Regions from separate parts of the Halomonas sp. KHS3 genome, predicted to be linked through region 1. Evidence: predicted binding sites of a transcription regulator. Region 1 holds the regulator's gene; each other region holds the start of a gene.
The links. The regulator LexA, encoded in region 1, represses DNA repair genes until DNA is damaged. The targets are predictions, from matches to a motif close to TACTGTNTANNTANACAGTA.

Region 1 (6,141 bases):
TCGTAGAGGTTGACACCTAAGTGCGCCAAACGCTTTTTAAGCTGTTCAATGGGGCGTTCATTGCCAGGAATGGCTTTAGCCGAAAAAATAACGTTATCGCCCGGCTGAAGATCCACAAAAGGGTGGCGACCCTGGGCGAGGCGCTGTAGCGCAGCTCGGGGCTCACCCTGGCTACCGGTGGCGATAATCACCACTTCATCCGGGGGAAGATAGCCTAAGTCATGATTGGGCACCAAAGGCGGTAAATCATCCATATAGCCGAGCCCCCGGGCAACGCTGACCATGCGCTCCATTGAACGGCCCATCAAGCTAATGCGTCGGCCACACTTCTGAGCGGCGCGCCCTATCGCTAACACCCGGGCAAGGTTACTGGCAAAGCAGGAGACCACCACCCGGCCCTGGCAGTTGCTGAGGGTTTTTGTCAGGGCGCGGGCGACGTCCCCCTCGCTGCCGGAGTGCCCGGGCATGGGGGCGTTAGTGGAATCGCCCACTACCAAGTCAACCGGGGCAAGCGCCTTGAAGAGGGCTGCACTGATCGGCGTGCCGATAATCGGTTCAGGGTCGAGTTTCCAGTCGCCGGTATGTAAAACGCGATAGCCACCGGCCATCATTATTAGCGCACAGCTTTCGGGAATGGAGTGGGTTAAAAGTAAATAGCGCAGCGTGAATGGCCCGCTCTCTAGGGCCTCGCCAGGTTCAATGACATGGATAGCCGCACCGCTAAGCTGATGCTCGGCAAATTTTAGCCGCAACAGGCCTGCCGCCAGCGGGGTGGCGTAAATGGGGCAGTTCCACATCGGCCATAGCCAGGCTGCGGCACCAATGTGGTCTTCGTGACCATGGGTGATAAATAGCGCTTTGGGCACGATCCCTAGTGCTTTCGGCGTATCAAGATTGGGTACCTGCAGCGGCGAGTTGGGAAGATCCTGGCGGATCATCATGCCGCAGTCCACGGCTATCCAGTGATCGTCATAGCCGTATAGCGTTAGATTCATTCCAATCTCACCGCATCCCCCCAGCGGCAAAATGCGCAGCGGTGGACGACGACGGGGACGAATTTGAACGCGTGGTGAATGCATCTGTTATGAAAAACCTAAAAAGTAGTGTCTTAACTATACGGGAAGGCAGGGGCAGCTAACAATCATCCACGGCCTTCCGATACACTATGCGACCTAAGCCGCTGGTTTGTCATAATTAACTTAGCAATAGGTCAAGAGTAGCTCACATGTCTCATTATTATCGTTTAGTAGTTTCCTGTCCTGACCGGGTGGGTATTGTTGCACGGGTATCGAGCTTTATTGCCCAGCAGGGCGGCTCCATTACCGAAGCTAGCCAGCACTCCGATTTAGAAACCGGCTGCTTTTTTATGCGCTACGAAATTCTGGCGGATTCGGTAGGTATGTCGGCGGAAGCGCTGAGCGCGGCATTTGAACCGATAGCCAGCGAATTCAATATGCAGTGGTCGCTGGTGGATACCCAGCAGCGTAGGCGCGTCGTGCTGATGGTGTCGCGGGAGTCACATTGCTTGGTAGATCTACTTTACCGCTGGCAGGCGGGGGAACTGGATTGCGACATTGTCGGGGTTATCTCCAACCATGATGATATGCGTTCGCTGACGGAGTGGTACGGTATTCCTTATCACCATGTACCGGTCGACCCCGACGATAAGCAAGCATCGTTTGCCAAGGTTCAGGCCGAAATCGACAGTGCCCGCGCCGACTGCGTGGTGCTGGCGCGCTATATGCAAATACTGCCCCCTGAGCTGTGCGCGCGCTATGCGGGGCGAGTGATCAATATTCACCACAGCTTTTTGCCCTCTTTTGCCGGGGCTAAGCCCTACCACCAGGCCTACCAGCGGGGGGTTAAGCTGATTGGCGCTACCTGCCACTATGTGACCGAGGAACTCGACGCAGGCCCCATCATCGAACAGGATATCCATCGCGTTAGCCACTGTCATACGCCTACTGATCTAGTCCGCTTTGGTCGTGATGTGGAGAAAGCCGTGCTCGCTCGCGGTTTGCGTTGGCACTTAGAGGATCGTGTGTTGGTGCATGGCAACAAGACAGTGGTATTTAGCTAAGTACTCTATAATGCCCGCCCATCAACCTGAGAGGCCGCCATGTCATTTGCGCAAAGTGTATTAGCGCCCTGGGCGCTGCTGCTCACCTGGCTACTCTCGTTAGCAGTGATCGCATGGGCGCTTTGGGGGCGGCCCTGGCAGGTGTTGATAGCGGATTCAGCGCTTCAGCACCGCTGGCTGGGTGCTACGCTGGCGGTGATGCTGATGTGGCAGCTTCGTGCCCAGGCTGTTGATTGGCTAACGCTACACCTTGTTTTTACAGTATTGATGACACTCGTTTTTAAAGCGCCATTAGCGCTGATTAGCAACGTGCTGATCAACATTGCCATGGTGGTGATTGGCCGCAATGAGTGGATGTTGCTGGGGGCAAATGTGCTGGTTACCGGGATCGTCCCGGCGGCCGTTATTGGCACGGTATGGCGGCTGGTAGATCGCCGCCTGCCGGATAACTTGATGGTATTTCTGTTTGCCTGCGGCTTTTTTGGCGCGGCGCTGGCAACGCTGGGAGGAGGCTTGGCGGCGGTAGTGCTGATTATCGTCGCGGGTACAGACCCTGAGGCGATCTATCTCGCCCAGGAGTATGCGCGTTTTTTACCACTGCTAATGCCTTCAGAGGCATTTATTACTGGCATGCTGCTGAGCATCCTGCTGGTCTATCACCCAAACTGGGTGGCCACCTTCAATGACCACCGCTATATCGACCTGCAGTAGCGGATTTATTAGCCGAGTGCCTGGCCGTTGCCACCACGAATTACGCCGACTCCAACGCCTTCAATATCGAGCGCTTGAGAGCGCAGGTCGATTTCAATGGGCGCAAAATCAGGGTTCTCTGCAAACAGCGTCACTTGATGCCCCTGGCGTTTGAAGCGTTTAACCGTTACTTCATCGTCCAGGCGGGCAACCACGATCTGGCCATCGCGAACCCGGTCAGTGCGATGAACCGCCAGTAAATCACCTTCCAAAATGCCAATATCCTTCATGGAAAGGCCGCGTACGCGCAGCAGATAGTCAGCTTTGGGAGTGAAGTACTCGGCCGGTAGCGGGCAGTAGCGATCAATATGTTCGGCGGCCAAAATGGGGCTGCCGGCAGCTACTTCCCCGATCACAGGCAGGCCAGTGGGTGGGGCTTCCACGTTGGTTGTGGGTAAGGCGGGGACTGCGCTATCCAGGACTTCTTGAGGTTCCTGGTTGGGCAGGCGGATGCCGCGAGAGGTGTTGCGGATAATGCGAATAACGCCTTTGCGTTCCAGCGCGCGCAGGTGCTCTTCAGCCGCATTGGGTGAGCGGAAGCCAAGTGCTTTGGCAATCTCGGCGCGGGTAGGAGGGTAGCCAAATTCGCCCATGGTCTTAACGATAAAATCAAACACGTGCTGTTGGCGAGCGGTTAGCGGACGCGACATACCAGACTCCATAAATAGTGAATAGACAGTAACAAGTTAAATGTCGACTTAATCAATAAGTGTTTAAGTATACAGTATGTTCCTCTGTCCAGTATATGGCTTGTCAGTGCCTATTGCCGATGTCTATGCAATTTTTCTAATCGTTTGAAACTAAGTTTCTGCTTATTTAATACGTCACATTTTGTCAATAAATCAAGCGTTGAGCCCGCCTACGTTATGGCATAGTATTTTGCTATGTTTTAAACACCTGTTTCCCTGGAGAGCGACATGGCTCAATCTGATACGGTGACCCGTATACTCGACACCGCCGAGGTGCTGTTTGCAGAGCGGGGTTTTGCTGAAACTTCGCTGCGCAACATCACTAGCAAAGCGCGGGTTAACTTAGCCGCTGTTAATTACCATTTTGGTTCCAAAAAAGCCTTGATTCAGGCCGTTTTTGCCCGCTACCTGGATCCGTTTAGTCAGCGCTTTCATACTGCGCTAGATGAGCTCGAGGGCCAACACGCCGGGCGCGTTATCCCGCTGGAAACACTGCTCGAGACCATGGCAACTACCGTTCTCGCGGTGCCCGCCGAGCGCAATAGTTTGAAAGTGTTTATGCGCCTGCTGGGTCTTGCCTACAGTCAAGCACAGGGACATCTAAGACGTTATATCCAGGAAGAGTATGGCGATGTGTTTACACGCTTCACCGAGCTTGTGCGCAAAGCAACGCCGGATCTGCCTGACGCCGAGCGTTTTTGGCGGCTACACTTTGTGCTCGGCACGGTAATCTTTACCCTGTCTGGCCTTGATGCGCTACGCGATATCGCGGAGAAGGATTACCACGAGCAGGTCTCTGTGCGTGATTTGGTCAGGCGATTGCTCCCGGTAGTGGTGGCTGCTATGAATGCGCCGTTACCCATAGCCCTTGACGGTGCCAAGCCAGAAGAAGGAAAACATGCGAACTCCTACGCTAGCTGAGCTACCTCCAACGGAACATATCTGGCTGGAGATTGATACTACCGAACAGTTGCTGCGCTGTTGGCGAGGGCCAAAAGTGCTCCATGAGTGTTCTATTTCATCCGGTGCTGCCGGAAGCGGGGAGCGCAATGGCAGTGGTAAAACCCCCCGCGGGTGGCACTATGTGCGCGCGGCCATTGGCGGAGATATGCCCGAAAATGCGGTGTTTCGAGGTCGCCGCTGGACGGGCGAGACATTTTCGCCCGAACTCGCCGAAGAGCATCCAGAGCGTGACTGGATTCTGACCCGCATACTGTGGCTGTGTGGCTTGGAAAAGGGCGTGAACCGCGGTGGTCAGGTGGACTCGCAACGGCGCTATATTTACCTGCACGGGACGCCGCCTGACGAGCCCATGGGCGTTGCTGCGTCCCACGGCTGTATTCGTTTACGCAATCCTGATCTGCTCTATATCTTTTCGTTAGCGTTGCCGGGTACCCCTGTTTGGTTGCACGGTGGCCGCCAGTCCTTTGATTGATCAGATTTTGACACCGCTAGACGATCGTCTAGAATCATCGCCCCTTTTCATGGACCTATCACGATGACTCAACCGTTAGGCCCGGTCATGCTTGACCTTGAAGGCCCAAAATTGACGGCTGCAGAAAAACGCTTGCTTCTAGAACCGACGGTAGGGGGCGTAATTTTGTTTGCCCGCAACGTTGAAAATGGCTATCAGGTTCGCAAGCTCTGCAGCGATATTCGCCGTGTGCGTGCTGATTTACTGCTTGCCGTGGATCAAGAAGGCGGTCGCGTTCAGCGCATAAAAGAGGGGTTAACACGCCTGCCTGCCATGGCGCGTATCGGCGAGTGTTACCGCGCTGCCCAGGGAGAGGGGCTGGCGTTAGCTAAAGATGCCGGCTGGTTGTTAGGGATGGAGATGGCTGCCTGCGGTCTGGATCTGAGCTTCGCCCCGGTACTTGATGTGGAGAGCGGTCTATCCAGCGTTATTGGTGATCGTAGTTTCAGCAGTGACCCACAGCACGTAGCCCAGCTGGGCAATGCATTTATTCAGGGGCTTCACGATGCCGGTATGGCCGCTGTGGGTAAGCACTTTCCCGGCCACGGTGGTGTCGCGGCGGACTCACACGTTGCATTGCCGATAGACGATCGCCCGCTAGAAGTGATGAAACAGCACGATCTTGTGCCCTTTACCCAGTTAGCTTCACAGTTAGATGGGATTATGCCTGCACACGTTATTTATAGTGCTTTTGATACGCGCCCAGCAGGCTTTTCACCCAACTGGTTGGGCATGCTGCGGGAATCGCTAGGCTTCAAAGGCTGCATTTTTTCAGATGACCTGAGTATGGCCGGCGCCCACGAGGCGGGAGACCCCAAAGCGCGTGCCCAGGCAGCGCTGGCAGCAGGCTGCGATATGCTGTTGGTATGTAATGACCGAGCCTCCGCGCTTGAAGTGATGGAGGCATGCCACGGAATCAATTCTAAGCGCCCCGCTAAGTTGCGCTATAGCCGTGCGCGCCCAGACCTAGATGCGCTGAGTGCATTGGGCCGTTGGCGTCGTACCCACGCTAAGCTGGAAGCGCTAGCGGATAAGCCCCAGTCCAGCGCGGAAGCCGAGTAAGCCCAGTGCTGAATAAATCTCTTACTTAAATAAATGAAGTTTTAACCCGCCGTGGAGTTGGTAGATGTCAAAGTTGGATAAAGAAG
Region 2 (6,141 bases), on a different contig from region 1:
TCTGATAATTGTAGTAGCTCAGAAAACGGTGCCGCTTGCTCAACCGCCTGAATAATGGATTGATCAAAGGCACTATCGCCACTCGATGATGTTACGTTTACTAATAATACCTCCCCCGAAGGCCCCAGACGCACATTGACAGAAGCCCGCATACTATCACTTGATCCACCAGGAATTATCCAGGCTTGTTCAATAGCTCGTTTCATTATGTTGCTGAAATTATTTGCAGCCTGCTCAGCCTGCTGGGCATTGGCAGCTGCTTCGGCCTCACCGTCCAGTTGGCGCTGCATAGCCGCCTCGGCAGCTTCTGCGGCTTGGCGTTGGCGCTCAGCTTCTGCTTCACGACGCTGCTGCTCTTCGGCTTCACGCTGACGCTGTGCTTCGGCCTCTCGCTCTCGCTGAGCCTCCTCTTGCTCACGCAATCGCTGTTCTTCAGCTTCGCGTTGGCGTTCAGCCTCCTCCGCTTCACGGCGCTGCTGCTCTTCAGCTTCGCGCTGACGCTCGGCTTCTTCCGCTTCACGGCGCTGCTGTTCTTCGGCTTCGCGCTGGCGTTCTGCTTCTGCCTCTTCGCGTTGCTGCTGCTCGGCGGCTTCCTGCTGGCGTTGTGCCTCTTCCACTTCACGCTGGCGCTTTGCGGCAGCTTCCGCTTCGGCTTCACGTTCAGCCGCTTCAGCAGCCTGCTGTTCGGCCTGCTCAGCCGCTTCTTCAGCTCTACGTTGGGCCTCAGCTTCCGCAGCCGCACGTGCTTCTTCTAGCGCCTGCGCCTCGGCTTCCGCCGCCTGTTGGGCGGCTTCTTCTGCGGCTTGCTGCTCGGCTGCGGCCTGCTGTTCACTAGCTGAAGGCTCTTCCGGTGCATCAGGCTCGGTGGGGGCTTCAGCAGGCGCATTCATCGCCGCCTGTTCTTCCGTTGCTTGCTGCGCCTGGTCGGTAAAGGTTTCGGTGCTTACCAGCGTTGCCTGTACGATCGAGGAGCTGTCAGGTTCTGCGTCTCGATTAGGCAGGCTGATCAAGCTAAACGCTACAATCGCTACGTGCACACCTATCGCCAGAACAATCGGCCACTTATAGCCGACGTCTTGAGGATCGCGCGGGGATTTCAGTGCCATGTGCTGCGCCTTGCCCTTACCCATCTTTTGACGGCTCAGATAGCAGCCCCACATTAGCCACGCCAGCGCCTTGCAGAGTGCTCATCAAGACGACAATCTGACCGTAGGCCACATTACGGTCGCCGCGTACCATTACCGGTGTGCCTGGGCGACGCTCTATAATCGTTGTCACTCGTGAGGACATCTCATCCAGCGACACCGACGTGGAGTCTTCCCCAAGCGTGATGAAGTACCCACCGTCGCTATCAACCGAGATAATGATCGGATCATTATCCTCCTGGATATCAATGGGCTGAGAGGTGACTTGCGGCAACTCAACTTGTACGCCCTGGGTCAACATGGGCGCGGTGATCATAAAGACCACCAGCAGTACCAGCATGATGTCAATGAAAGGGACGACGTTAATCTCCGCCATTGGCTTGCTTTTGCCGCTACGATTGAATGGTCCTTGCATGGCTCTCTCCCTTAGCTGGCGCTCGGTTTGCCGTCACGACCTTGCAAATTGCGGTGCAGGATAGCGTGAAACTCTTCGGCAAAGTCTTCATATTTGCCCAGCAGGCGAGAAGACGAGTTGGATAGGCGGTTATAGAAAATCACCGCTGGAATCGCCGCAAATAGACCCATGGCTGTGGCAATGAGCGCTTCAGCAATCCAGGGAGCCACCGTAGCAAGGGTCGCTTGCTGAGTCAGTGATAGTGCCTGAAACGACCCCATGATGCCCCATACAGTGCCGAACAAGCCGATATAGGGGCTAGCTGAGGCTACCGTGGCAAGAAACACTAAATGCTGGGTTAAGCGATCCTCTTCCCGAGACCACGCTACGCGCATGCTACGCTGAACGCCTTCCAGCACGGTATCCGGGTCACGGGTTTTAGGCATCAAACGGTTAAATTCACGAAAACCAGCTTGAAAAATATGCTCGGCGCCGTGGCGCGGGTCATCGGCAGGAATCTCACGATAGAGTTCGTTTAAGTCGACACCTGACCAAAAAGACTCCTCAAATTGGTTGTACTCTTTCTTGGCGCGGCCCAGCGCAATACTGCGCTGAAAAATCACTACCCAAGAGAGGATCGACCCCACCAGTAGCAGCAGCATTACCAGTTGCACTACAGTACTGGCATTCATTATCAAATGGGGAATGGACATGGTGTTATCGTTCACAGGTGCCCTCATCAATCTATTAGGGTCGGGATTGCCGACGCAGTGAGTGACCTCTTGGTTAAGAGGCCTGGGTCAAAACTTTAAGCGATGCTGGCCATGCTTTTGGCCGTAAACGTTCGGTGCTCAAGCAGGCTATCTCGACTGTGGCAGAGCATAGGAGTTCCTCATTACGCCAAACCTGCTGTTCAAATGTCATCCGACAGCGCCCAACGTTGGTAACGTGAGCACTAATTTCCAACGCGTCATCCAAGTAAGCCGGTTTCGCGTAGTGACAGGCCAAGCGGTATACCACTAGCTGTGTACCTTCGTCTAGCAGCGTTTGCTGATTCAGGCCCAACTGGCGGAGCCATTCACTACGCGCACGCTCCATAAACTTCAAGTAGTTAACGTAGTAGACAATGCCGCCTGCGTCAGTATCTTCCATATAAACGCGCAGCGGCAGTCGATAACCTTCTCTTGTGCAGCTACTCACGGACGGCGCTCTCCTTCCATATCGGTTGCCTGTGCGTGGGGCACGCGCTCAAAGTGCAGCCACGCCTGGCGGGTGGCCACCCGGCCGCGGGGAGTGCGCATCATCAAGCCCTGCTGAATAAGATAGGGCTCAATAACGTCTTCGATCGTGTCACGTTCTTCACTGATCGCCGCGGCGAGTGAGTCAATACCCACCGGCCCACCGTCAAATTTATCGATCATGGCCAGCAGTAGCCGCCGATCCATATGATCCAAGCCGTGGTGATCCACATTAAGCATATTGAGAGCCGCATCAGCCATGGCGACATCGACGACGCCGTTACCTTTCATTTCGGCGTAATCCCGCACCCGGCGTAGCAGTCGGTTGGCAATTCGCGGCGTGCCCCTTGAACGCCTGGCCACTTCAATGGCGCCATCATGGCTGGTTTCAACGCCTAACAAGCGCGCTGAACGCGAGACAATTTCTGTTAGCTCTTCCAGGTTATAAAACTCAAGCCGCTGCACGATACCAAATCGGTCACGCAGCGGGGAGGTCAATAATCCTGCCCGGGTCGTGGCGCCCACCAGGGTGAAGCGGGGAAGATCCAGTTTAATCGAACGTGCCGCAGGCCCTTCGCCAATCATAATATCGAGCTGAAAATCTTCCATGGCCGGGTAGAGCACTTCTTCGACCACCGGTGACAGGCGATGAATTTCATCGATAAAGAGTACGTCGCCAGGCTCTAAATTAGTCAGCATGGCGGCTAGATCGCCTGCCCGCTCGAGTACCGGCCCGGAAGTCGACTTCATACCGACGCCCATCTCGGTGGCAATAATATGCGCAAGGGTCGTTTTACCTAACCCTGGGGGGCCAAATACCAGAGTGTGATCCAGGCTCTCTTCACGCAGCCGCGCGGCGCCGATAAAGATTTCCAGTTGTTCACGCACACGCGGCTGGCCAATATAGTCATCCAGCCGCTTGGGGCGAATCGCGTAATCAATGCGCCCCTCCCCCTGTTCAGGCTCAGCGGCGATCAGCCGATCGTGTTCTAACATAGGTGCTCTTCTTTATGGCGATTCAAAAGGTCTATTCACAAAGGTCTATCCACTACCCACAATTTCGTACTCACACCGCTGCCTGCTTAGCCACCCATGCGCTGGGTGAGCGCGGCTTTAATCAGCGCTTCGGTAGACTGATTGGGGTCAATATCGGCGAGCATTTTCGACGCCTCAGTCAGTTTATACCCCAAGCTAACTAACGCGGCTTCCGCATCGGCAAGACTATCGCGGGTAGAAGCACGGCCATTGGTGGCTTCAAGGGGCAGTAGCGCGTCGCTGCCATCTTCCCACTCGGGAAAACGGTCGCGCATTTCAATAATCAGCCGCTCTGCGGTTTTCTTACCCACTCCTGGCAGGGTTGTCAGCGCTTTGCTGTCGTCATCACGGACGCAGCGCATAAAGGCGTCTTCGTCCATACCCGACAGGATGGCGAGTGCAAGCTTGGGCCCTACGCCATTGACCTTGATCAAGGCGCGGAACAGAGCACGTTCATGCTCACGACCGAAGCCATAGAGTAAGTGGGCATCATCACGAATGGTTAAATGGGTGAATAATGAGACGCTCTCGTTAATCGCAGGAAGTGCGACCAGCGTATTCATTGAGGTTTCTAGTTCGTAACCTACGCCATGAACGTCGATCACAATCCAGGGAGGTTGCTTTGCCACTAGCTGACCACTCAGACGTCCAATCATAAATACGCTCGCACCGGAATGAAAAAAATAGAGTGAAAAACAGGTGATTACTATAAAGCGACTCTGTACAGGTGACCAGTAGTTCAGCCAGCGGTACAGCGGGAATTAAAGCCGCCAGCGTCCAGTTGAGCGACGGCGGCCCCGAGATGGCGCAGCGGGCAAGCCATGGCTGCTAAACACAGAGCCGTTATAAGCATGGGTTAACGCAATGGCTAACGCGTCGGCGGCATCGGCCTGGGGAGTAGCGGAGAGCTGCAGAATGGCGGTCACCATATGCTGCACCTGCTCTTTGTCCGCGCCGCCCTGGCCGGTCACCGCCTGCTTGATCTGCCGCGCGGCGTACTCGGCAAGGCTCAAGCCATGATTGGCCATACACACCATTGCCGCCCCCCGAGCCTGGCCAAGCTTCAGCGCTGAATCGGGATTTTTGGCCATAAATACCCGCTCAATGGCCACCTGGGAGGGTCGATGCAGGCCGACGACTTCGCTAAGACCGGCGTAAATTTGCGCCAAGCGCTGCTCCAAGGCCCCTTCTGCCGTGCGGATACAGCCACTCGCTACGTAGCAGGGTTTAACGCCAATAATGTCGATCACCCCGTAACCGGTTACCCGGGAGCCAGGGTCTATGCCCAAAATGCGAATGGGTACGACGGGCTTTTGCTCTTCCATGGCGTCGATACTCGTGTGACTAGAACATACAAAAACACCGACGCCGTGGCGTCGGTGTTGAGCAGCCATCCAAACCGATTTATTCGGCGGCGGGTTCCGCTTTGACTTTCTGACGTAGGCGGATGTTCAAATCTTTCAACTGCTCGGGGCTGACTTCGCCCGGTGCATTGGTCATCAAACAGGCAGCGCTTTGGGTTTTCGGGAAGGCGATGACTTCACGAATAGTCTTGGCACCAACCATCAGCATGACCAAGCGATCCAAGCCAAAGGCTAAGCCACCATGAGGCGGCGCACCGTACTGCAGTGCATCCAGCAGGAAGCCAAATTTCTCTTGGGCTTCTTCTTCACCAATGCCTAGAATCTCAAACACCGTGCTCTGCATGGTCTGATCGTGGATACGAATAGAGCCGCCGCCCAATTCGGTACCGTTGAGCACCATATCGTAAGCGCGTGAAAGCGCGTTGGCAGGATCGGCCTTGAGCTCTTCCGGTGTGCAGGAAGGCGCGGTAAAGGGGTGGTGCAGTGGGCTAAGGCGGCCGTTGTCGTCGGCTTCAAACATTGGGAAGTCGACTACCCACAGTGGCGCCCACTCTTGAGTATAGAGTTCCAGGTCAGCACCGAGCTTGACGCGCAGCGCGCCAATGGCTTCGTTAACGATTCGCGCTTTATCGGCACCGAAGAAGATGATGTCACCATCTTCTGCGCCCACGCGGTCGAGCAGCTCTTCAACGATGTTTTCCATAAACTTGACGATCGGAGACTGCAGACCTTCAAGCCCTTTGGCGCGCTCGTTGACCTTGATCCACGCCAAACCTTTGGCGCCGTAGATGCCGACAAACTTGGTATATTCGTCGATCTCTTTGCGCGATAGCTTGGCGCCACCGGGTACTTTCAGCGCCGCTACGCGGCCATCATCCGCGCTGGCGGGGCCAGAGAAGACTTTGAAATCGACTTGCTGCATCAGGTCGTCGACATCGGTCAGTTCCAGCGGGATACGCAGATCC
Region 3 (6,141 bases), on a different contig from region 1:
GAAACTGCACCCCTTCAATATCCAACTCGCGGTGACGAAACCCCATGACTAAACCGGGGGTTACGTCGTCATCACCTGTCCAGGCAGTGATTTGTAAACAGTCGGGCAGGCTCGCTTTATCGACCACCAGGGAGTGATAGCGGGTAACCTCAACCGGGTTATCCAGCCCTTCAAACACGCCTTGGTTAGCATGCAGCACAGCGGAGGTTTTACCATGCATCACCTGCGGCGCGTGCACGACCTTGCCACCATACACTTGGCCAATCGCCTGATGGCCCAGGCAAACGCCTAAAATAGGCAGCTTGCCTGCAAAGTGTTTGATGGCGGTCATGGATATGCCCGCCTCGTTGGGAGTGCAGGGCCCAGGCGATACCACCAGGTGTGTCGGCGCCAGCATTTCGATCTGCTCAATGGTGATTTCGTCATTGAGGTGAGTGATGACTTCGGCACCAAGCTCACCCAGGTACTGGACAATGTTGAACGTGAAACTGTCATAATTGTCCAGCATCATTACTCTAGCATCTTTAAACACTTGATTAGATTCAACATCGACTAAAGATTGCTTCATTGTTACCCAGCCTGTTACCCAGGTTAGCCATCGGTTGAGCTTTTTGCTATGTTCTGGATTGTATCGTCTGAGCGTTGATGTCGCCATTCTAATCCGGCGCAAGGGATTATGAGTGCAAAGTAGTCTCCATCTGGGTCGCGCCTGCCGTGCGGCTTCCCGCCAGATGCCAGCTTTTCTAGCCTACTATGCTTACATTCCTTATATTGGTTGCAGTGAGTCAGCAACCAAACCGCAACCAATATATACAAGGGTATCGAATGACAGGAGGTTTAAGTGCGTGGGTTATCCCTACATTGACCGCATGCATTGGTGGTCTAGTGGTGCATTGGGTATCTAAAGGTAGAGATCGCCGGAAAGAAAGAAATGAGGCAAGGTATCCTATATGGAGGTGGTTTAAAGGCACTCCTCCCGGCAACGGCACTCAGCTCGAGGAATTCGAGCGTCATCATGAACAAGATTTGCATAAATACGAATATCAGGCGCCGAAATCTGAATGGCGCAAATTCAAGAAGCATTATGATGCTATAGATGAGCTGAGGAAAAAAGTCAGGACTGGACATCTCGATATTGCTGATTTTAGCGAGATACCTGCGGTTGAGCTAACCCAGCCTGAGCTTGATAAAGTCTTCAAGCATTGGCAGAAGATAATTAAATTAACTAGGCATAGAAAATAATCACTCCGCGGATTTTGAATCCGCGCAGCTACATTCTAAAGGCCGCGCTTGCACAAGGCTTTGTAGCTAAATCAGCACCTTACGATTTTACTATATTTCTATACAGCACATTGGTCGCGCTGGTTCTGCGACCAAACTGCGACCAGCCAACAACTACGCCGGATTAATCAGCTCTTCACCCTGTCCCTCTGCGGGCTTGTTGACCTTCGTACTCACAGGCCAGTGCTCTATCAATCCGGCATCGATATGCTTCACCATATTCCGTAACGTCTCACGATCGGTGATGTCGGGCGCTAGCCATGGCGCCAGGCTGTTGTCATCCAGTATCAGGGGCATCCGGTCGTGTACATCCGCAGCGCTCCCCCTAGCTGGCTCGGTGAGTATCGCGCAGCCTAGGCTGCCGTCTTCACGCTCGGCGAATATCCCAGCGAAGAATATCGGCTCTCGATCGGCGCGACAAATGAAATGCGGTTGCTTGGGCTGTGAGTCTTTAATCCACTCATACCAACCATCAGCCGGGATCAAACACCGATGCCGGGCAAACGCGCCTTTGAAATAGCCGTTTGTTGCCACGGTCTCTACCCGTGCGTTGATCGGCTGATTGCCTGACCCTTTGGCCCACTTCGGGCGATAACCCCACCACAGGTCATCAAATAGAGGCGCCGATTCCTCCGACTCCTGCCGGACGGCCGTGATCCACGTACCAGGTGCTACGTTGTAGCGCGGCTTACCGGAGCTTTCAGGCACAGATGCACCGACCTGTTTGGCCAGTCGATCTAACGGGGTGAATAACGCGAATCGTCCACACATGAGCGAAGCATAGCCCATATAACGCGCTTCGCAGCCGCCCTTTCATTTCGCTCTTGCAGTCAACGTTACTCTTCGCTTATCGTCTGCCCTAAATACTGTATATATTACCAGCATTTCAGGAGGCGCTTATGTCTAAATCCTATGAACAGTTAGTCAAACGTGTGCAGAAAGAGATCGGCAGCCCTGGTGCGCAATCAAAACACTGTGTCGAGATCCGCCGGCGGGAAGATGATAGCGCTGATGACTGGGCGCGCATGCTCTCTGACCTGGGCACTGTCGAGAACGTAACTATGATCCCGCTGGATGACGCTGCAGAGCACATCCGCCTGCGCTGGAACCCAGAGGAGAGCATGGCATGAGCATGCACCTTTCGATCCTCGGGCGCGTCGATACCACTGCCCCACCGGTAAAGTTACCGTTGGCAGCTGGCGAAGTGCGTACCGGTTTTCCTTCGCCCGCTGATGACTATCTCGAAGCTGAGCTTGACTTGGTGGCTCACCTAATCCAGCACCCCAGCGCAACGTATTACCTCAGGGCCAAAGGCACATCGATGACCGGCGCGGGGATCTATGACGGCGACCTTTTGATAGTCGATCGCTCGTTAGAACCCAAGGGCGGGCATATCGTGATCATGAGTGTGGATGGTGAGCTCACGTGTAAAAAGCTGGGCTCGATCGGCAACCGCCCTTACCTCTTTGCCGCTAACCCTGAGTTTCGACCAATGCCGCTAGAGGGCCGCGAGTGCCAAGTGTGGGGCGTGGTCACGCACAACATTCACTCATTGGCCCCAGGGTTCTCAGTATGATCGCCCTGGTCGACTGTAATAATTTCTACGTTAGCTGCGAGCGCGTGTTTAATCCGAAGCTTGAGGGAAAGCCAGTAGGCGTGATGTCGAATAATGATGGATGCGTGGTGGCCAGGTCTGCAGAGATCAAGCAGCTAGGCGTGGCCATGGGTATGCCCGCGCATCAAATCGAACCACCCATCCGGAAGCAGTGCATTCTCCTATCCAGTAATTACGCGCTGTACGGCGACATGAGCCGCCGAGTTACCGACGTTCTCAGCCAGCACACGCCCCATGTTGAGGTTTATTCGATCGATGAATCGTTCCTGTCGTTTGAGGGGTTCGAGCCTGAGACGCTAAACGAGCGGTGCCAGGTGATGAGGCACCAGGTGCGCCGTGATACCGGCATTCCGGTGAGCGTCGGCTTGAGCACATCTAAAACACTGGCGAAGATAGCGAACCATAGGGCGAAAAAAGAGGCGCATTTTAATGGCGTGGCCATCATGGAGCCGGATAGCGACGACACTCGGGCTTTCCTCGAGCAGCTGCCAGTTACAGAGATATGGGGCGTGGCTGGTCGCAGCGCCGTACGCCTGCACACGCTGGGCATTGAAAACGCATGGCAGCTGCGCGAAGCCTGCCCAAAGCAATTGCGTAAGCATTTTTCGGTGGTAATGGAGCGCATCGTCTGGGAATTGCGGGGCGTCGACTGTATCCACCTGGACGACATGACCCAGCCTAAAAAGCAGATAATGGTCTCCCGTTCATTTGGGCGACTCACTAACAACAAGGCAGATCTTCACGAAGCCATCCGCGTGCACACTTCCCGCGCTGGCGAGAAGCTACGCAAGCAAAGCGGCCTGGCCCAGGCAATCATGGTGTTTGTTCGCACGAATAGATTTAGGCAGGATCTGCCCAGCTACAGTAAAAGCCTAGTGATACCGCTGCCCCACCCGACGGATGACAGCCGTGAGTTGGTGAGGGCCGCGATTGCTGGATTAGATAGGATCTTCAAACCGGGCATCATGTATCAAAAATGCGGCGTGATGCTGATGGATCTCTGCGATCATGACCATGAGCAGCTTGGGCTGCTGGCTGAGCCAATGAGTGATGAGAAGCGTGAACGCAACGAACGGTTGATGGCCACGTTGGATAAGCTGAACCGCGAGCACGGAAAAAATACGGTACGACTGGGAATGCCGAGGAAGATCAACTCGTGGGAATTGCGTTGCGAGCATCGCACGCCTAGATATACTACGAGATGGGATGAGTTGGCCAAAGCTAAAACATAATTGAATAGATAGACTAAGTGAATATTCTTACACCAATATTTACAGCCAAGCTCTTTTAAATCACTCATCAAGAAGAATTGGCACTTTTTTGTACGCAAATTTACAATCTGCCAAGAAATGTGGCCTTTTATCTGGATTAATACCATCGGTTAATAAATTAAGACAGCACCATGCCAGCTGAAGTAGGCCTCGCACTTGGTCATTTAAATCGCCGAATATCAGGAGCAAATTATGAAAAACAGCGGCTAGGGTGTTTTATTTTAGTGGCAACCTCCAGTGTATTATTGATGACCTTAGCACACGCTGAAGAAGTGTTATGCGAAGACAAAAGGACTCATCTACGACAGCAAATTGAGCATGCCCAGGCACACGATAATCAACATCGTATCCGGGGTTTACAGCGCGCGCTGCAAGCCATTGAGGAAAATTGCACCAATGAGCGAGTACTTGCAGAGGCTGCCGATGAAGTACGTAAGAGCCAGGAGGACGTTCGGGAGCGTGAGGCAGAGCTTGAAGATGCTTTACGCAACCAAGATGAAGATGATATTCAGAAAAGACGTGCAAAATTAGAAGAAGCGACGCGTGAGCTTGAGGAGCACACTCAGGAGCTGGATGCGCTGCAGCATCGTCTAGACAGTTAACCTGTTGAAGCGTAACTATCAGACTTAATTTTATGAGTGCCACCCTGTTCAGAGCCTTTCGTCTTCTGAAGCGGAAGAGCTTTAAGCCTGGAAGGCTTCGCCTGCAGTCAAGCGGGCGAGATAAGCAATTTCCAGGGTACTTTTTTCAATCAGCATTAGTGTGCGATGCTGGCCCATCGGATAGCGGGCTGGAATAATGGATGCCGTCCCTGGCAATATTGAGTCCCTTCTACATACACACAAACATCCGTTTAGTGACGCATTCGTCATGCTTAAAGCGGCGTCCTTGGCGTCACAATCTCAGCGTAGCAGAGAATTGAAGGTGCATTTGTAAGAGATCTCTGACTTTTTTTGTAAGAGATCTCTTACATCAGAAACAAAAATGCCCCATTTCTGGGGCGTGTAATTATTATTTACTGGCACGTGGCCGCTCATCCTGAGCGAATGTCTGTGTTTTCATGCAGATTTCTGCAGCCAGATCGCTAGTTTAATTTAGGGATTATAGGTAATCAATCCGAAAATCAGAGAAATAGCGATAAGTTTCAATTCAGTAAAGTGAATATAAAAAAACGCCCCACGGTGGGGGCGTTCTAAACTCGTGCCTTCCTGGCTTGTGGCCGCTCTTCCTGAGCGAGACTTCCGTTTCTTACACGGCTTCCTGCCGCCGACATAATTACCCTAGTAGATGACATTTTGACGATCAAGCATCAAGTAGATGAATCCATAATAAGCATATAACGCATGCCCAGCAGACACAAAAAAACCGCCTGCAGGCGGTGGGGTGTTGCAGCGTACGGGGCTTACCAACTAATCAGCTCGATCTCTTCTATTGCCTCCGCCGCCTTCGCCAGCTTCTCCAGCCGCTGCCGCTTACCCGTGAGCTGCTGAGCAGCGGCGAACAGATCCGCGTTTTCCAGCACTGCCAGGCATAGCTGCTGCATCGTTTCTGTGCCGTCCTCGCCGTTGCGGCCTATCAGAATATTATCGAGCACCGGCATAGGCGGGGCGGGCTCGCCTTCGGCGCCGAACTCTTCCCACTCAAGATAAGCGCGTGCTTCACGCTCCTGGGCTAACCAGGTCGCTTGCTCAATGTCCGGGTACTCGCGTATCAGCGGCTTGATTGACGCGACGTACATTTCGTTGATCTCGGCGATTTTGCGAGCACGGGCGTTGGCCAGATCCTGCTCGGGGTCGGGCACGTAAGGGGCCGCGTCTGCCTGCGCGGATTCAAACACCAGCCGCTCTAACAGATCCGCCCCGTCAGGCGTGGCGGTGTAGGGAATCCAACCATGCTGGGGGTGATTGATTTCGCAATCTATGCCGCCATTTCTTAGGTACTGAGCGTTGCGTATAAGCATTAAGCAATCCTCAT

Region 2: the regulator LexA is predicted to act here: its motif matches at 4,530-4,549, upstream of ruvA (Holliday junction branch migration protein RuvA).
Region 3: the regulator LexA is predicted to act here: its motif matches at 2,146-2,165, upstream of RO22_RS19770 (DUF1654 domain-containing protein).

What each region holds. Positions count from the first base shown of each region.
Region 1 is NZ_JWHY01000005.1:38,964-45,104, reverse strand. Features, by position in the region: gene RO22_RS13315 (ribonuclease J) at 1-995, opposite strand, end outside; gene purU (formyltetrahydrofolate deformylase) at 1,226-2,080, shown strand; gene RO22_RS13305 (energy-coupling factor ABC transporter permease) at 2,120-2,791, shown strand; gene lexA (transcriptional repressor LexA) at 2,800-3,480, opposite strand; gene RO22_RS13295 (TetR/AcrR family transcriptional regulator) at 3,748-4,440, shown strand; gene RO22_RS13290 (L,D-transpeptidase) at 4,418-4,954, shown strand; gene nagZ (beta-N-acetylhexosaminidase) at 5,018-6,055, shown strand; gene RO22_RS13280 (hypoxanthine-guanine phosphoribosyltransferase) at 6,120-6,141, shown strand, end outside.
Region 2 is NZ_JWHY01000004.1:457,106-463,246, reverse strand. Features, by position in the region: gene tolA (cell envelope integrity protein TolA) at 1-1,106, opposite strand, end outside; gene tolR (protein TolR) at 1,123-1,560, opposite strand; gene tolQ (protein TolQ) at 1,572-2,267, opposite strand; gene ybgC (tol-pal system-associated acyl-CoA thioesterase) at 2,326-2,739, opposite strand; gene ruvB (Holliday junction branch migration DNA helicase RuvB) at 2,736-3,773, opposite strand; gene ruvA (Holliday junction branch migration protein RuvA) at 3,860-4,468, opposite strand; gene ruvC (crossover junction endodeoxyribonuclease RuvC) at 4,574-5,137, opposite strand; gene aspS (aspartate--tRNA ligase) at 5,217-6,141, opposite strand, start outside.
Region 3 is NZ_JWHY01000010.1:105,312-111,452, reverse strand. Features, by position in the region: gene RO22_RS19785 (anthranilate synthase component II) at 1-568, opposite strand, end outside; gene RO22_RS19780 (hypothetical protein) at 826-1,242, shown strand; gene RO22_RS19775 (SOS response-associated peptidase) at 1,396-2,052, opposite strand; gene RO22_RS19770 (DUF1654 domain-containing protein) at 2,181-2,411, shown strand; gene RO22_RS19765 (LexA family protein) at 2,408-2,857, shown strand; gene RO22_RS19760 (Y-family DNA polymerase) at 2,854-4,128, shown strand; gene RO22_RS19755 (DUF1090 domain-containing protein) at 4,299-4,769, shown strand; gene RO22_RS25225 (hypothetical protein) at 4,851-4,985, opposite strand; gene RO22_RS23940 (hypothetical protein) at 5,570-6,127, opposite strand; gene RO22_RS19745 (hypothetical protein) at 6,127-6,141, opposite strand, start outside.